4 regions of the Bacillus sp. SYZHCR11 genome follow, and region 4 is predicted to be linked to each of the others. Evidence: riboswitches for the same ligand, from Rfam matches in the RefSeq annotation. Region 4 holds a riboswitch; each other region holds the start of a gene.

Region 1 (4,200 bases), 410 kb from region 4:
GATGTCATCAACCGTCATATATGACAGATAGCGGGCCCTGTGCTTTTCCGGCATTTCTTTAAATAAAAATGCCATGTCATAGGGCTGAAGCTCATCTATCATGTTTCGGAATTCTTTTATTTTTCCGTCCCGCAATAAAATGATAATGCGTAATATGAGTTCGTCATAGGTCATGTTTTGGACCATCGGGACTCGTACCTCCTTTACGGAGACGCGCCGTCCGTCAAGGGAAGTGCGGCGGTTTGTCTCCTCATCATGTCGTCACTGGTTATCTGGCTGTATATGGGTACTTCTTCTGACATACTCGAATGGGGAGAATCCATACTCCGCACCTCCTTATCATGCTCAGTCGTGTACGTTTTGAGGCATAAAAAAAACCTTCCGATATGAAGGCGAAAACAAGCACGGCAAATAAACGTGCGGGGCCTCCAATCGTAGAGCTTTAGCACTGTATGGCATAGGACAGCCATCCAGCTGCGTTAAGAATCACCTTATGTCGATGATTCCTGTTGACCCATTGGCGTCTTTGGACATTTTTGGGCAGCAGCGTATCTCCATACAGGAGCCTCACCTAACGAAGTTCTTATTTGAATTGACACACTGAGATTACAGAAAAAAAAGGAATGTGTCAACCTTAAATTTGTGATTTCAGCACATGCCTATAAAATAAACGGAATAAAGGCATAAAGCCTTTATTCCGGCAAATCGCTTTCATCCTCTTCTGAAAGGAAATGATAGGATTCATGCAGCATGAGCGCGTATTCCCCTTCTTTTGTCGGGTGCGGTACATACTCAGCCTCGTTGATATACTGCTCTTCCCTTTTCTTCATATGACAGACCTCCTTCTCAATTTTAGATTGTCCAAAAGAAGCTCCGTTATCATAGGAAAGAAAAAATCACTTACGGAGAGGGACATGCAGCTATATTTTTCGGATCGTAAAAAAGTTCCTAAGCAGCCACGGGCCCGGTTTGAAACCGAGCGTTAATTGCCACGCGCCGATCGCCTGCAGTCCGAACTCCCGAACGAGAACCATTTTTTCACTCATGCTCCGCACATCCTCAAACCACACTTCATGCGTTCTTCCATTTTCATCAGTATACCGGAAGTACGGGGAACGCTCCTGCTGGGAATAACGGATCATTGATTGATGCTTCATCGCCGTTTCCATGGCGCGCTGATTGGAGATGGCAGATCCGATCGTTCCGGGACGGTACGGAATCACCCAATCATACCCGTACAGCGGAACACCGAGAATCACTTTTCTTCTCGGCACCCTGCTGATGGCAAAATTGATCGTTTGCCTGACCTCTGTTAAAGGCGCCACGGGTCCCGGCTCACTGCCGGCGTGGTGCCAGTCGTACGCCATAATGAACATATAATCGACGACGGCTCCGATTCCGCCGTAATCATATCCCCTCAGCCACGGCACTGCATCACTTGTTTTCGCCGGAACCGATATCGTTAACGCGAGCTGATGCTCTGAAAGCCGGGTTTTTAACTGCCGGAGAAATCCTGTGAAGAGATCCCTGTCAGCTTCTCTGACCCGTTCAAAATCGATATTTACACCGCCGTATCCCTTTCTTACCGTTAAGGAGACGATATTGTTGACGAGATTCGTTCTTGCCGCCGGATTCTGCAGCACTTGATGGGCTAATTCCGGACTGAATCCCCCTTCTGTCAGATTCGTAATGACGGCAAGCGGGCGCACTCTGTTCTGCCATGTGGTTTCTATTGCGGTTCTGTCGTTTAAATCGTTTATGATATCTCCATTCGGGCCGAAATGATATTCAAACAAAGAAATCGCCGAAGAATACGGCGCAAAATCATTAATCAGCTCTCTATCCGCTTCAGGCGTCCGAATGACATAAAATTGCAGGGTTCCCGCAAGATAGTTAGAGATATCAGGGATCTTCACTTTCATACCCGTCCGCAGCCGGTTCGGCGGAATATCCGGGTTTGCCTGCATCAGCTGCATCTGCGGCACATAAGCCTTACCTGCGATAACGGCATACGTATCATTCGGCTGAACCGTATATTCATTAAGAGGGATTAAAAGCGCCTGCCCCGGAACGATATTCGTTTCCTCAAGCCCGTTGACGCTTCTGATGCTGTCAACAGGGTATCCGTACTTTCTGCTGATGGAAAATAACGAGTCGCCAGACTGCACTGTATGAACAAACATAGATGTCCTCCGTTTCCTTTTGATCAAAAGGGCTCTTCTTATCTTTATGAATGATCTTCCGGTCCGATTCCAAACTCTGTTCGGAGAAAGGCTGTTTACAAATCAGACATGATCAACTATGATGATGTCATCATAAAAAACTGTATAGGAAACGCACTAGGGGTGCTGTTATCGGCTGAGATAAAACATGCGGCAGGCGTGTTTTGATCCCTTATAACCCGATCTGGATAATACCAGCGTGGGGAAGTGCAGATTGACCGGAGCGCAGGTTTTTTCCCCATGCGTTTTCGTTCTGCTGCTGCATATTCCCTCGGATATGCAGTTTTTTATTTTTCATTAAAAAACGGGGGAGGACACCGCAATATGAAACTTACGATCAATCGTCTTTCGTAAAATCAACTCTTTCATACATACGACTATCGATAAGAAAGCAGGAGATCACAATGAAAAATTGGAAAATGAGAGAAATTGTCGTCATGTCCGTCATCAGTGTTGTATTTGCTGTCATTTATTTAGTATCAACTCATGCAAGTAATATAGCGGCAGGATTTTTCGGCCGGATGAGCTACGAACCGATTTACGGTATCTGGTTTATCGTCTCGGTGATTGCCGCGTACATTATTCAAAAACCGGGAGCGGCTCTCGTTTCTGAAATCATCGCCGCGTTTGTGGAGTGCTTACTCGGAAATCCGTCAGGACCGATGGTGATTCTGATCGGGATCGCACAGGGAATCGGTGCGGAAGCGGTCTTTTTAGCGACACGCTGGCGGGTGTATACCCTGCCCGTGCTTCTTTTATCCGGTATGGGGTCTTCTGTGACAAGCTTCATTTATGACTTGTTCGTTTCCGGATACTCTGTTTTGAATCCGGGTTTATTAGCCGTCATGCTTCTCATCCGTCTGGTCTCAGGTGCGCTTCTTGCCGGCCTTCTCGGCAAAGCAATCAGTGATGCGCTGGCTTACACAGGAGTGCTGAACGGCATGGCGCTCGGAAAACAATTCAAGAAGAAAAAGAAACAGGTGAACCAAGATGCAGGCATCTGAACCCCTTCTATCCGCCGGCCGTCTTACCTTTTCTTATGATCAGGATGAAAAGCCGATTTTTCAAAACGTGTCCTTTCAGCTCCGCAAAGGAGAGCGGGCTTTATTGCTCGGGCCGAGCGGATGCGGCAAAAGCTCGCTCGCTCTCTGTTTAAACGGTCTGTACCCGGAAGCATGCGATGGGGTTCAATCGGGAACCGTTTCTTTATACGGAACACCTCTTTCACACCTGACAGAACCCGCCGCCAGATCCATCGGCGTCGTGTTTCAAGATCCGGACCAGCAGTTTTGCATGCTGACGGTTGAAGATGAAATCGCCTTCGGCCTGGAAAATTTGCAATATACAAAAGAAGATATGGACGCAATCATCGATGACGTTTTAGAAAAATTAGAGATCACTCATCTGAAAACGCGAACGATCGCTTCGCTGTCAGGCGGTTCAAAACAAAAAGTGGCGCTTGCCTGTATCATTGCGATGGAACCGGAACTCATTATTTTGGACGAACCGACGGCACAGCTTGATCCATATTCGGCACGTGAATTAGTGCGGCTGATCAAAGATCTTCAAGCAAAAAAAGGCTTCGGCCTTCTCGTTATCGAACATCAGCTTGATCACTGGGCGCCGTGGATGGACAGGACGATTGTCCTTGACGAAACAGGTCAGAAGGTGATGGACGGAGAGACGGATGTTATCTTTGAAACAAAGATTGAAGAGCTGATGCAGCTCGGCATTCCGATTCCGCGTGTGATCTCATTGCAGGAGCACGTCAGCATTCCTTTTACATTGTGTAAAGAAAATCTGTTTCACGAACCTGTGCCATCTCTGCCCGAACCCCGGCCCGCCGCGCTTTCGGCAGAAGACGCGCTGAGCGTTCACGAGCTGTCATTCTCAAGAGGAGCAGACGTCATTTTTCAGGATGTGAGCTTTTCCGTAAAAAAAGGATCAATCACCGCGATTGCCGGCCCTAACGGAACAG
Region 2 (4,200 bases), 260 kb from region 4:
CCGTCTTTCACTTCATATCCGAGCTTTTGCATTAAGGCGATCATTTCGTCATAACATCCGTGTATATCGCTGATGATGTCATAAGCCATTCGTTTCAGCCTCCTTATTAACGGTTTTTTATTTATTATGGGGCTAATTCCTATACCTAATTACGCTGTTTTGGTACAAATTAAAAAAAGAATTGAAGAAATAAAGCCTTATCACTTTTTTTTCGCGTTCAGCCTTGTTAGAATATGCGTTATGTTTTTAAAAAAAGTAAGGTTTCGTCCGCTTAAAGCGGGCTTTTATAACCCTTGTTTTAAGGAGGTATTTACAAATGGAACACACATCAGTCGCATCTTTAGTCGTCGTTCTGATCGTCGCTTTTTTGACGCCGCTCCTTTTACATCGGTTTAAGCTCAGCATCCCCGTCGTCGTCGCGGAGATCATCATGGGGCTTATTATCGGAAAAAGCGGCCTGAATCTTGTCGTTCAGGGAGACACGTGGCTGGAGACGCTGTCTGTTCTCGGCTTTATCTTTTTAATGTTTTTAAGCGGCTTGGAAATTGATTTTTCTTCATTTGAGAAAGGGAAGAAAAAACAATTCCTTCCGAACGGCAAGGAAGCGCCCAACACGTTTTCTGCCGCGCTGATTATCTTTTTCGGCATCTTTATTTTATCATTGCTGCTGTCCTATGCCTTTGTATTAGCCGGTTTTATTCAAAACGCATTTTTAATGACGCTTATTATTTCAACAATATCACTCGGTGTGGTGGTTCCGACTTTAAAGGAAGAACGGATCATGAACTCCAATATCGGCCAGATCATCCTGCTTGTCGCCGTTATCGCAGACTTGGCTACAATGATTCTGCTCGCTTTCTTCTCTTCTCTTTACGGAGAAGACAGCGGAAATATGTGGCTTCTGTTGATTCTCTTTGCAGCGGGGGTCGTGCTGTATTTCTTCGGCAGGATCTTTAAACACCGTTCATTTGTGCAGTCGATGTCTAAAGGCACTGTGCAGATCGGCACGAGAGCCATTTTCACACTGATTATCGTGCTTGTCGCTTTATCGGAATCTCTCGGGGCGGAAAATATTCTCGGCGCGTTTTTGGCAGGCGTTCTGGTATCGCTTCTGTCTCCGAATAAAGAAATGGTGGAACAGCTGGATTCCTTCGGCTACGGGTTTTTAATTCCGATCTTTTTCGTCATGGTCGGGGTGAAATTGGATATTTGGACGCTTTTCCAAGATCCGAAAACATTAACGATGATTCCGCTGCTTCTGCTTGCGCTGTTTATCAGCAAAATGTTCCCGGTGTTTTATTTAAAGAAATGGTACGACAAAAGAACCGTGTTTGCTTCGGGCTTTTTGCTGACGTCGACGCTGTCGCTTGTTATCGCGGCGGCTACGATCGGAGAAAGGCTCCACATTATCAGCGCCAATATGTCCGGCGCGCTGACTTTAGTTGCGGTTATTGCCAGCATCATCACGCCGATCGGCTTTAAGAAATTATTCAAACGGCATAGCGCGCCGCAGGAAAAAAAGCGCATTACATTTATCGGCGCCAACCAAATGACGCTCCCGGTTACGCTGGAATTGCCTGAGGAGGAATATGAAGTACGGGTCGTCCATGTGTATCAGGAAAATGCCGGGGAAACGCTTGCGGAATCCGTTTTTTCGGTTGACACGATTTCTGATTACGAGCCCGGCACGCTTGAGTCGCACGGTATTTTCAAAACGGATATTCTTGTCGTGGCGACGGGAAATGAAGATGTGAACGCTGAAATCGCCTTACTGGCGAAAGAGAAAGGGACTGAGCGTATCATCGCAAGCGTCGGCTCGGTTGAGCATGAAACAAAACTGAAAGAAGAGGGCATCAGTATTTTTTCTATCCTTCTGTCTACAAAAACGCTGCTGCGCGCGTTAATTGAGGCGCCGGGCGTGATGAGCCTCCTGACGAATGAGGAGTCTTCGTTATATCAGATCAATCTGGAAAACCCGGCGTATAACGGCATCATTCTGCGGGAATTTCCGCTGATGGGCGATGTGATTTTCGTCCGGATTTTCAGAGGTGTGGACAGCATCGTTCCGCACGGAGACACACGGCTGAAAACAGGAGACCGTCTCATCGTCACAGGCTCGCGCAACTACGTGTCAGAACTGAGAAAAATCCTTGAAGCTTGACCAAATTGCAATTCGTGATAATATAGAAGGCATAACAAATAAATCATTAATCGTATGACCACTAGGGGTGTCCTTCATAAGGGCTGAGATAAAAGTGAGACTTTTAGACCCTCATAACTTGAACAGGTTCAGACCTGCGTAGGGAAGTGGAGCGGTATTTTTTTGGGGTTCCTTTTATCCATTTAAATTCCAAACCACTTTTCCGATGCGGGAAAGTGGTTTTTTTATTTTATCAGGGGGGAAGACATGATGACATTTTCTGAAGAATGCAGACAGGCGGCTGCCGAATGGTGGGACGGAAGTTTTGTTCATCCGTTTGTAACGGGAATCGGTGACGGAAGCCTGCCGATAGACCGTTTCAGCTATTACGTGCTGCAAGATTCCTACTATTTGACGCATTTTGCAAAAGTTCAGGCGTTCGGCGCCGCATATGCCGAAGACTTGTTTACGACGGGCAGGATGGCGGGCCACGCTCAAGGGACATATGAAGCGGAAATGGCGCTGCACCGCGAGTTTACGGAGCTTTTAGGAATTACGGAAGAAGAGCGTGCAGCATTTAAACCGGCACCGACCGCCTATTCTTATACGTCTCATATGTACAGATCGGTGATGAGCGGCAATTTTGGAGAAATATTAGCTGCGCTTCTGCCTTGTTATTGGCTTTATTATGAAGTCGGCGAACACCTAAAAGAGTGCAAACCGGAGCATCCGATTTATGAAAAATGGATCGGTACATACGGCGGAGACTGGTTCAGACAGCAGGTCGAAGAACAGATCAGCCGTTTTGACGAGATTGCTGAAAACAGCACAGAGGAAATCCGCGCGAAAATGAAAGAGAATTTTGTGATTTCAAGCTATTATGAATATCAATTTTGGGGAATGGCTTATCAAAAAGAAGGCTGGTCCGAGAAGGACGGAAAAGAGGTGGAATCCTTTGGAGCTGCACGCGGTAACTGATAATCGCAAACCCGTTGCCGAGCTGGCCGAGGATATTCTATCGATTCAGCGCGAAGTGAGCTTTATCCATATCCGTGAGCGGGATAAAACAGCGGGAGAGATCATGCAGCTTTTGTCCCTTTTGAAAAAGGGCGGTGCGGATAAGGACAAATTGATCATCAATGACAGGGCGGATATCGCGCTTTTTGCCAACATACACCGTGTTCAGCTTCCGTCCCGCAGCTTTTCCGTAAAGCAGGTGCGAAGCAGATTTCCCCATCTTCATATCGGACGTTCGGTTCATTCGCTGGAAGAAGCCATCCAAGCTGAAAAGGAAGATGCGGATTATGTGGTGTTCGGCCATATATTTGAAACCGAATGTAAACAAGGACTTGAAGCAAGAGGCATCAGCCTGCTTTCAGAGATCAAACGCACGCTTTCCATCCCCGTTATCGCAATCGGCGGAATGACACTGCAGACGATCGGACACACAAAGCAGGCGAAGCCGGACGGAATTGCCGTCATGTCAGGCATTTTCTCAGCTGAAAATCCCGAGGAGGCGGCAAAACGGTATGCACGCGCGGTAAGGGAGGCCGATTATGAAGAAGCACTATGATACGGCGGTGATCGGCGGCGGAATTATCGGGTGCGCCATTTCTTATGAGCTGGCGAAGACGCAGCAGAACGTTGTCTTGTTTGAAGCTGGAGAAGTCGGCCGAAAAACGACAAGCGCTGCCGTGGGAATGCTGGGCGCTCATGCGGAATGTGAAAACCGGGATGCGTTTTTTAATTTTGCCATGCACAGTCAAAGGCTGTATGAAGCGGCGGGGCAAGAGCTTGAGGAAGCTAGCGGCATTGACATCAGGCGCCATAACGGCGGAATGCTTAAACTGGCGTATACCGAAGAAGATATCGCCCGTTTACGGAAGATGGATGATCTGCCTTCCGTCACTTGGCTTTCAGCGGAAGATGCCCTTGAAAAAGAGCCTTACGCTTCAAAAGACATTCTCGGCGCAAGTCTTATAAAAGACGATGTCCATGTCGAACCGTACTATGTTTGCAAAGCGTATGCAAAAGGAGCGCGGCGCTATGGCGCTGACATA
Region 3 (4,200 bases), 650 kb from region 4:
GTTTTCCCTTTGTCGCGGCGGTGTGAAAAGAATAGTTCACGCTCTCGTTCGGTGCATAATCCGCTGACTGAAATGTTTTCTTCCGGAATGCCGCAATGTATCAGAAGAAGACGGTTGACCTCTTTTAAATCAAGTTGATACTGGCCTTTTTCCGTTTCGCATATGGCGGATTCAGCCGTAAAGGGCAGCGCCCGCACTTCATTGATGACGCGGTCGTCGACTGTATAACTTCCCGCGCTGATGGACGGACCGATGACAGCCTGAATATCTGTTAAACGGGAGCCTTCTTCGTTTACCCAGCGTTCCGTCATGATGCGTCCGATTTGTTTGACCGTCCCCTTCCATCCGGCATGGGCAGCGCCGATAATGGATTTCACCGGGTCATAAAAATACAAGGGCACACAGTCCGCAAAACAAAGGGCCAAAAAAAGATTCGCATCTTTCGTGTAGAGCCCGTCCGTCCCGCGGAATGCGGAAGAATAGTCTCTCGCTCCTTTTCCTTTATCCCCGGCTGTCACGCGCCGGACGCGGTTTTCATGTGTCTGGTCGGCGAACACCCAGGAATCCAGATCAGTACCGCATAAGGACGCTATGACTCCACGGTTTGTCACAACATCATGAGCTTCGTCCCGGACGTGCAATCCGGTATTTAATGACTCATACGGAGGATTGCTGACACCGCCGTTTTTCGTTGTGAATCCGGCGATGACCTTTGTGTTAAGCTGATTCACACAGTTCCAGTCTTCTATCATGAGTGCCGAGGGGGTGGTAAGACTAAACGGGTGATATGTATTCATGGAGATCCAACCTTTCGACAAACATTAAAAAAGCGTAATTTCCCACTCATTTTAACACAATTTTAAGCATACGTTTAGCGGCTGATTGAAAAATGAGATAAATAAATGTGCCGGAAACATTGAGATTTCCGGCTTTTTACAAGTAAAGGGAGGATTACGCTCCCCCCTTTGGTTCATTTACACGCACTAAGATGACATCTTCCCCAATTTTAACTATATTTCGCCAAGGAATGATCATTTCCTCTTCTTTTCCGAAAAAACCGAGAACTTTTCCGCTGCCGCCTAAAATAATCGCCTGAATTTTTCCCGTTGTCACGTTAATATCAATATCCCCGATGCTTCCGAGTTTTTTTCCGTTCGACACGTTTACCACATCTTTTATTTGAAATTCAGATATGCTGATCATCCGTATCACGCCCTTTGCCCGTTCTTTTTCCTATTATATGAACGGCCGGGCTGAACCTTGTCACATCGGGCAATCTTTTTTGCGGCTGCACCAGCCGAGAATAAATCTCAGCATGATTTTCGTATAGTCCATAAGCTCATCAACGGACACTTCCTCGTTTACGGAGTGGGCGTTTTTTAAATCGCCGGGGCCGTATATGACGCTCGGAATCCCGGCCTGATAAAGCCATCCTCCGTCTGTTACGGTTTGGGAAACATCAATGACGGGCTCCTGTTTTTTGACGGCAGAGTGTGATGCAGCCAAGACAGAAACTGCCGGATGATCCGGATCGATTTCCAGCGCCGGGAACACCTCTCCTCTGTCTTCAATCATCGAAGATCCGCCCCATTTGAACACCGGCCTGTTTTCTTTGAGCCACAGATCACTGTCAGCGACACGATTAATATAGTCTTCGATTTCTGCGGCTGCTTGTTCGTGCGTTTCGTTCGGATAAAAGTGGACGGTGATCCATAACCGGCATTCATCGGCGACAAACGCTGCGTGTCTTCCGCCTTCAATGACGGCGGGGTTGATCGTATTGGTGCCGGGCGCAATGCCGGGATAGCTTTTCGTTACCGCCCAGTGGCGCTCCAGCTCTCCCAAGGCAGTGATGATTTTCGCCATTTTTTCGATGGCGCTCGCTCCGAATGTGCCTCCGCCCGCATGAATCATATTGCGCCTCATGCCGTCATGAAATGTTTGTTTGCTTTTCAATTCTATCCAGCCGGTGATGACACCGCCCTGCCCTTGAATATGCAGGCTGCTCGTATCCGCGACAACCGCAAAATCCGCGTGATAGCCGCGTTTGCAGCATTCCAGCGTCCCCGCCTCGCCGACTTCTTCTCCGATTACAGACTGTACAATGAGGTCGCCCGGAAGCTTAATGCCGGCATCATGGATCAGCTTCAGAGAGAAAAGAACACACGCCAAACCTCCTTTCATATCAACGGCGCCCCTTCCGATCAGCATGCCGTCTTTTACGAGCGGCTGAAACGGGTCAGAGTTCCAGTCTTCGCCCCCGGCTTCTGCCACATCAATGTGTCCGTTTAAAATCAGGCTTTGATGCCTGCTTGAATCTGTCCCTTTTAAAACACCGACTACATTCGGATCTTCCGGATACACATCCCACATATCGACCGAGCAGCCCGTTTCTTTTAAAAAGCCGGCCACCCACTTTTGGGCTTCTGCCGTATTTCTTGCAGGCGGAGCCGGTGTCGGAAAGGCGATCAACCTTTCAGCTATTTGTATTAAATCGCCCCGCCGTTTCTCCGCCTGGTGTAACAGCATATCAATCTGATGCATTGGAAATCTCCCCTTTGGCTGTATCAAAAAACCCGTTTCATTAAAATAAAACGGGTAAAAAACGGATCTTCCTCCGCTTTTTTCACCGCTTCCCTCCGCCGGCATGATCCGGATCAGGTCCGTTAAGGGTTGAGACAACGTCTCTCTCAGCCGCATGGCAGCACCCCCAGGGTGAATTGATGTTATTTTACGGATGATGCCTCTTTTGCACGTGTTAAAAACGGGCGGCCATTGTTCCATAAGACATTGACAGGCGTATCGAAAAACGCTGTAAGCCGCTCGTCAGAAAGCATATCCCTGATTTCCCCGGAGGCGAACACCTCGCCTTGTTTTAAAAGCAGCGCCTGATCAAATACCGGCAGAATTTCTTCAGCGTGATGGGTGACATAAAGGATGGACGGCGCATTTTCTTTTTCGGCGATCGACGTAATCGTGTCCAGCAGCTGCTCCCTTGCCATAAAATCAAGACCCGTCACGGGCTCGTCCAAAATCAGCAGTTTGGGATCAGCCATAAGCGCCCGCGCAATCAGCGCTCTTTGTCTTTCCCCTTGTGATAATGTTTCGTACCGCCTGTCGGCGTAACTGATGGCGCCCAAATCCTTCAGAAGACCGATCGCTTTTTCCCTTACCTGCTCACTCGGAGTTTCGTACAGCCCGATTGAGGCGTACGCGCCGCTGAGGGCGATTTCAAAAGCGGAGTCCGCGGCATATAATTTGTGCTGAAGACCTGCCGAAACAAGGCCGATTTTCCTTCTGAGCCTGTCACCGAGCTCTGTTTTGCCGAACTGATGGCCGAGCACCTGCATCTCTCCTGAAGTGGGGAAGTAATAAGAGCATAACATATTCAGCAAAGCCGTTTTTCCGGCTCCGTTTAATCCGTACAGCACCCAATTTTCGTTTTTCTCGACGCGCCAGTTAATATCTTTCAAAATCCATTTCCCGTTTCTTTTTAATGACACACTGTCCAGCTGTAAAATCATTGCCGTTTCCCCCGTTTACTTTATTTAAATTTTCTAAAAACTTTTACACATTAGAATACATCACTTTTTTGCAAACGTAAACCATCGCATGAAAAAAGCCTTTAAACAAGGTTTAAAGGCTTTTTCCGTTATTGGTGGATATTTTTATTCATTTGTTTAATGGCTGCCTTTTCAAGCCTTGAGACCTGAGCTTGGGATATCCCGATTTCTTCAGCGACTTCCATTTGGGTTTTCCCTTGGAAAAAGCGCTTTCGCAAAATCATTTTTTCCCGTTCGTTCAGTCTTCTCATGCCTTCTTTCAGAGCGAGCTCCTCAATCCATTGTGTATCCTTGTTGCGCTCATCGCTGATCTGGTCCATCACGTAGATCGGATCGCCGCCGTCATTATAAATCGGCTCAAACAGTGAAACCGGATCCTGGATGGCGTCAAGGGCAAACACAATTTCTTCATGGGGCACTTCAAGAACTTTGGCGATTTCCTCTGCTGTCGGCTCCCTGCTTGTCTCACTGATTAACCGCTCTCTTACTTGAAGCGCTTTATATGCGATATCGCGAAGCGACCTCGAGACGCGGATCGGATTGTTATCCCGCAAATATCTGCGGATTTCTCCGATGATCATCGGTACAGCGTATGTTGAAAACTTAACATTATGGCTTAGGTCAAAATTATCAATGG
Region 4 (4,200 bases):
CGCCTCCGTCAAGTCAAAACGAAATATGATCCGGAAAATATATTCCGCTTCGAGCAGAGCATTCCGCCGCTTCGCCGTTCACCGTTTTTCTAAAAAAGATGAAGATGGATACACTCCATCTTCATCTTTTCTTTTATTGATATAAGCGGCTTCCCTTCTCTGCAAACTCTTTTGCTTTTTCTTTCAGCCCTTCATTGACGGCCTCGTCTTCAGTAAGTCCGTTTTCCTTCGCATAATCACGAATATCCTGAGAAATTCTCATGCTGCAGAACTTCGGGCCGCACATCGAACAGAAGTGAGCCGTTTTTGCGCCTTCAGCCGGCAGCGTTTCATCATGATATTCCATTGCTCTTTCAGGATCAAGCGACAAATGAAATTGATCACGCCACCGGAATTCAAACCGCGCCTTAGACAGAGCATCGTCACGGATCTGTGCACCCGGATGCCCTTTAGCAAGGTCTGCGGCATGTGCCGCGATTTTGTACGTAATGACGCCTTCTCTTACATCATCACGATTCGGCAGCCCCAAATGCTCCTTCGGCGTGACATAGCAAAGCATCGCCGTCCCGTACCAGCCGATCATCGCCGCGCCGATTGCTGAAGTAATGTGGTCATAGCCAGGAGCGATATCCGTTGTTAATGGGCCGAGCGTGTAAAAAGGCGCCTCTTTACAAATTTCCAGCTGCTTGTCCATGTTTTCTTTAATTTTATGCATCGGCACATGACCCGGTCCTTCGATCATCACTTGCACATCGTGCTTCCACGCAATCTCCGTCAATTCTCCGAGAGTCTCCAATTCCGCAAACTGCGCTTCATCATTGGCATCCGCAATCGAACCCGGACGAAGCCCGTCACCAAGTGAAAAAGCGATATCATAGGTCTTCATGATTTCACAAATTTCTTCAAAATGCGTGTACAGAAAGCTTTCCTGATGATGAGCCAGGCACCATTGCGCCATAATCGCCCCGCCGCGGGATACGATTCCCGTCGTGCGTTTAGCCGTTAACGGGACGTAACGAAGCAGTACGCCGGCATGAATGGTGAAATAATCCACGCCCTGCTCCGCCTGCTCAATCAATGTGTCACGATAAATGTCCCACGTTAAATCCTCGGCAATGCCATTAACTTTTTCAAGCGCCTGATAAATCGGCACCGTCCCCACAGGCACGGGGCAGTTGCGGATAATCCATTCACGCGTCGTATGAATGTCTTTTCCCGTGGATAAATCCATCATCGTATCGGCGCCCCAGCGAATCGCCCACGTCATTTTTTCGACTTCTTCTTCGATAGAAGATGTAACAGCCGAGTTGCCGATATTGGCATTAATTTTCACATGAAAATTCCGGCCGATAATCATCGGCTCGCTTTCCGGGTGGTTGACGTTAGAAGGAATAATCGCCCGGCCGCTGGCTACCTCGTCTCTGACAAATTCGGGAGACACATGCTCGCGAATTGCGATAAACTCCATTTCCGGCGTAATGATGCCTTTTCTCGCATAATGCAATTGTGTTACATTTTTCCCCGGCTTGGCCCGAAGCGGTTTCCGCTGCAGGCCGGGGTATTCGGCAGCATGATCTTCTTTTTTATAGCCGTTGTCTTCAGGTCTCACGGTCCGGCCGTTATATTCTTCTACATCTCCGCGCCCGGTAATCCACTTTGTGCGGAGCGCCCCCAGACCTTCATGAATATCAATCTGTACATCCGGGTCTGTATACGGTCCGCTCGTATCATAAACACGGACCGGCGCATTCTCCTCTTCCCCGAATGCCCCCGTAGTCGCACTCAGGCTGATTTCCCGCATCGGCACTCGTATGTCGGGCGAAGAACCTTCTGCATAAACCTTTTTACTGCCGGAAAAACTCGACATAATGGAAATGTTCGCTTGCTGTACTGATTGATTTTGCATACAAATCTCTCCTTTATCATTTGAATAACAGAACCAAGCTCAGCACCAGCACAAAAAAACCGGGTTCAAAGAAGAACCCGATTTTGCAGTCAGAAAGAAACTATTATTGTTTTCCTCAACAATAATAAAACCTTTACTTCCCCACGCTGGTACGAACCAGATCAGGTCCAAAGGGTTAAGAAGCCGCCGCTTCTCTCTCAGCCCGCTCAGACGGGCACCCCCAGTAACTATTGATTTCGCTCTCATCGTAACATAAGTTGTGTACAAAAAAAAGCATATTATCAAAATTCAGATAACGGAATGGTCATAAGCTCTGTTTCCCGAACGCCTTCTTCGGTATTAAAAACCCGATAACCCTTTGCGGTTTCCCGGGATGAGACAGCCCGGAACAGCTGACCGTCTTTATAATGAAGCGCAGCGCCGTCATCAGCGGCATAGCCCTCCCTGAGTTTCTTTTCAGAAATCAGACGGTGATACACCGGCCGGCGCTCCGATTCTCCGTCATAGTGCGGACAAAAGCTGCCCGGCAAAAATCCTAAAGCTGTTAACTCTCGCAAATCCCCCGCTGAATCCGTCCCCCCTTCTTCATACCAGCAAATCGCTCCAGCGCTGAGACCCGCTAAGATGATGCCGTTTTCCCAAGCCTCACGAAGAATAAGGTCAAGCCCCCACTCTTTCCATAAGACAAGCATATTGCGCGTATTTCCGCCGCCGACATATATAATATCTTTCTTCATGAGAAAGGATCTGAGATCAGAACCCGGCGGTTTAAACAGCGACAAGTGATCCGGCTCACACCGCAGCTTTTGAAAGGCCTGATAAAACCTGCCGGTATATTTCTCCGAATCTCCGCTTGCCGTCGGCAAAAAACAAACTTTCGGCTTTGACCGCGCCGACTGCTCTAAAATATACTGATCCAGCACAAGATGATCCGGCTCCATGGAAAACCCCCCGCCGCCCATTGCAATAATCTGCTTCAATGTCATCACTTCTTTTTTTCTCAAGTATAACAGCTCATTAAAAAGGCGTTATCCCAATTTCGGATAACGCCTTCAAAAAGTATTTGTTATCTGAAAAATACGCACCGTATAACACAACGGAGATCCCCGCGGCGTTAATCGCCGGAACAAGCTTCGAACGGGTACACTTCACAACATCGATCCCCAACACCGTATTATCACTGAGGGGAGAAGCAAACCAAATGTTCCGCTCGCTAATAATAAGCTGGTATGTAACTGAACCGCCAGCGTTACGCCGAGCGCCCCAAGTCCCCCAGGATGACCCGATAAAATAGGAGATAACAACCCCCAGTATAAAAAGAGACGGCGCAATAAACATATGAGGGCTCCATGATGTTAAATGAGAAGTAACATATTTCGAGAATCCCAGATTTTCAGCTACTGCTGTTACGGCCCAAATCAGCGATAACATAATAATAACGTTGACCAATTCGTTTCCGCCCTTAATAAAATGGGTAACAAGCTCGCCTGCATGAAAACGCTGAAACATAAAAAGAGCAAATACTGCAATAACCGCTGCCAATAATGCGCGCTTTTGAATGGCCGACCCACCAGCTGAGAAACAGTGTTAATCCCGATCGGAATGATTTAACTCCACGGCCGAATCGGTGTTTCCTTTTCAGCTCCTCCTGCTGCAGGTATCATGTTTTCACAAGCCTTGGAGATATTTTTATACAACAAAAAAGGCTTCTACAATATGTAGAAGCCTTTGTATACCGGTGGCCGGGGTCGAACCGGCACTCCAGAAGGAACACGATTTTGAGTCGTGCGCGTCTGCCAATTCCGCCACACCGGCATGTAATCCGTCGTGTTCAACCGACGTATATAAATATAACATGCATTTTATAAAGTGTCAATGGTTTTAGTGAAGTTTTTTCAAATGGTAATGCAGTATATACGATACAAGCAAGAAACTTATATTGATAGTCTTCACTCTTTTATTATATAAAAAAAGCGACCTGCAATATGCAAATCACTCTCATATATGTTTTATAATAAGAAAATTGATGACCAATTTAACATAATTCGCTCAAAGTTAAATTGGTGCCGAGGGCCGGACTTGAACCGGCACGGTAGTCACCTACCGCAGGATTTTAAGTCCTGTGTGTCTGCCAATTCCACCACCCCGGCAATAGAAAGGCGACACCCGGATTCGAACCGGGGATAAAGGTTTTGCAGACCTCTGCCTTACCACTTGGCTATGCCGCCGTAATTTGGAGCGGAAGACGGGATTCGAACCCGCGACCCCCACCTTGGCAAGGTGATGTTCTACCA

The links. A riboswitch is a leader RNA that binds a small molecule or an ion and turns the genes downstream of it on or off. The one in region 4 is predicted to bind thiamine pyrophosphate.
Region 1: another riboswitch for thiamine pyrophosphate. It lies ahead of AC2CGA_RS04360 (ECF transporter S component); the one in region 4 lies ahead of thiC (phosphomethylpyrimidine synthase ThiC).
Region 2: another riboswitch for thiamine pyrophosphate. It lies ahead of tenA (thiaminase II); the one in region 4 lies ahead of thiC (phosphomethylpyrimidine synthase ThiC).
Region 3: another riboswitch for thiamine pyrophosphate. It lies ahead of AC2CGA_RS03335 (acetylornithine deacetylase); the one in region 4 lies ahead of thiC (phosphomethylpyrimidine synthase ThiC).

Annotation. Positions count from the first base shown of each region.
Region 1 covers NZ_JBXUND010000001.1:1,004,701-1,008,900, forward strand. The annotation lists gene mgtE (magnesium transporter) at 1-186, opposite strand, end outside; M-box (ykoK) riboswitch at 421-586, opposite strand; gene AC2CGA_RS04350 (transcriptional regulator SplA domain-containing protein) at 693-830, opposite strand; gene AC2CGA_RS04355 (glycoside hydrolase family 18 protein) at 921-2,183, opposite strand; TPP riboswitch at 2,332-2,445, shown strand; gene AC2CGA_RS04360 (ECF transporter S component) at 2,627-3,226, shown strand; gene AC2CGA_RS04365 (ABC transporter ATP-binding protein) at 3,213-4,200, shown strand, end outside.
Region 2 covers NZ_JBXUND010000001.1:1,149,296-1,153,495, reverse strand. The annotation lists gene prpE (bis(5'-nucleosyl)-tetraphosphatase PrpE) at 1-89, opposite strand, end outside; gene AC2CGA_RS05190 (monovalent cation:proton antiporter family protein) at 317-2,161, shown strand; TPP riboswitch at 2,215-2,323, shown strand; gene tenA (thiaminase II) at 2,411-3,118, shown strand; gene tenI (thiazole tautomerase TenI) at 3,096-3,713, shown strand; gene thiO (glycine oxidase ThiO) at 3,697-4,200, shown strand, end outside.
Region 3 covers NZ_JBXUND010000001.1:760,154-764,353, forward strand. The annotation lists gene pgeF (peptidoglycan editing factor PgeF) at 1-797, opposite strand, end outside; gene AC2CGA_RS03330 (YlmC/YmxH family sporulation protein) at 952-1,203, opposite strand; gene AC2CGA_RS03335 (acetylornithine deacetylase) at 1,264-2,544, opposite strand; TPP riboswitch at 2,618-2,722, opposite strand; gene AC2CGA_RS03340 (ABC transporter ATP-binding protein) at 2,727-3,524, opposite strand; gene sigG (RNA polymerase sporulation sigma factor SigG) at 3,653-4,200, opposite strand, start outside.
Region 4 covers NZ_JBXUND010000001.1:1,411,142-1,415,341, forward strand. The annotation lists gene AC2CGA_RS06535 (FAD-binding oxidoreductase) at 1-93, shown strand, start outside; gene thiC (phosphomethylpyrimidine synthase ThiC) at 134-1,906, opposite strand; TPP riboswitch at 2,028-2,138, opposite strand; gene AC2CGA_RS06545 (Type 1 glutamine amidotransferase-like domain-containing protein) at 2,188-2,886, opposite strand; gene AC2CGA_RS06550 (Na+/H+ antiporter NhaC family protein) at 2,924-3,448, opposite strand; tRNA gene AC2CGA_RS06555 (tRNA-Leu) at 3,640-3,721, opposite strand; tRNA gene AC2CGA_RS06560 (tRNA-Leu) at 3,968-4,056, opposite strand; tRNA gene AC2CGA_RS06565 (tRNA-Cys) at 4,064-4,134, opposite strand; tRNA gene AC2CGA_RS06570 (tRNA-Gly) at 4,141-4,200, opposite strand, start outside.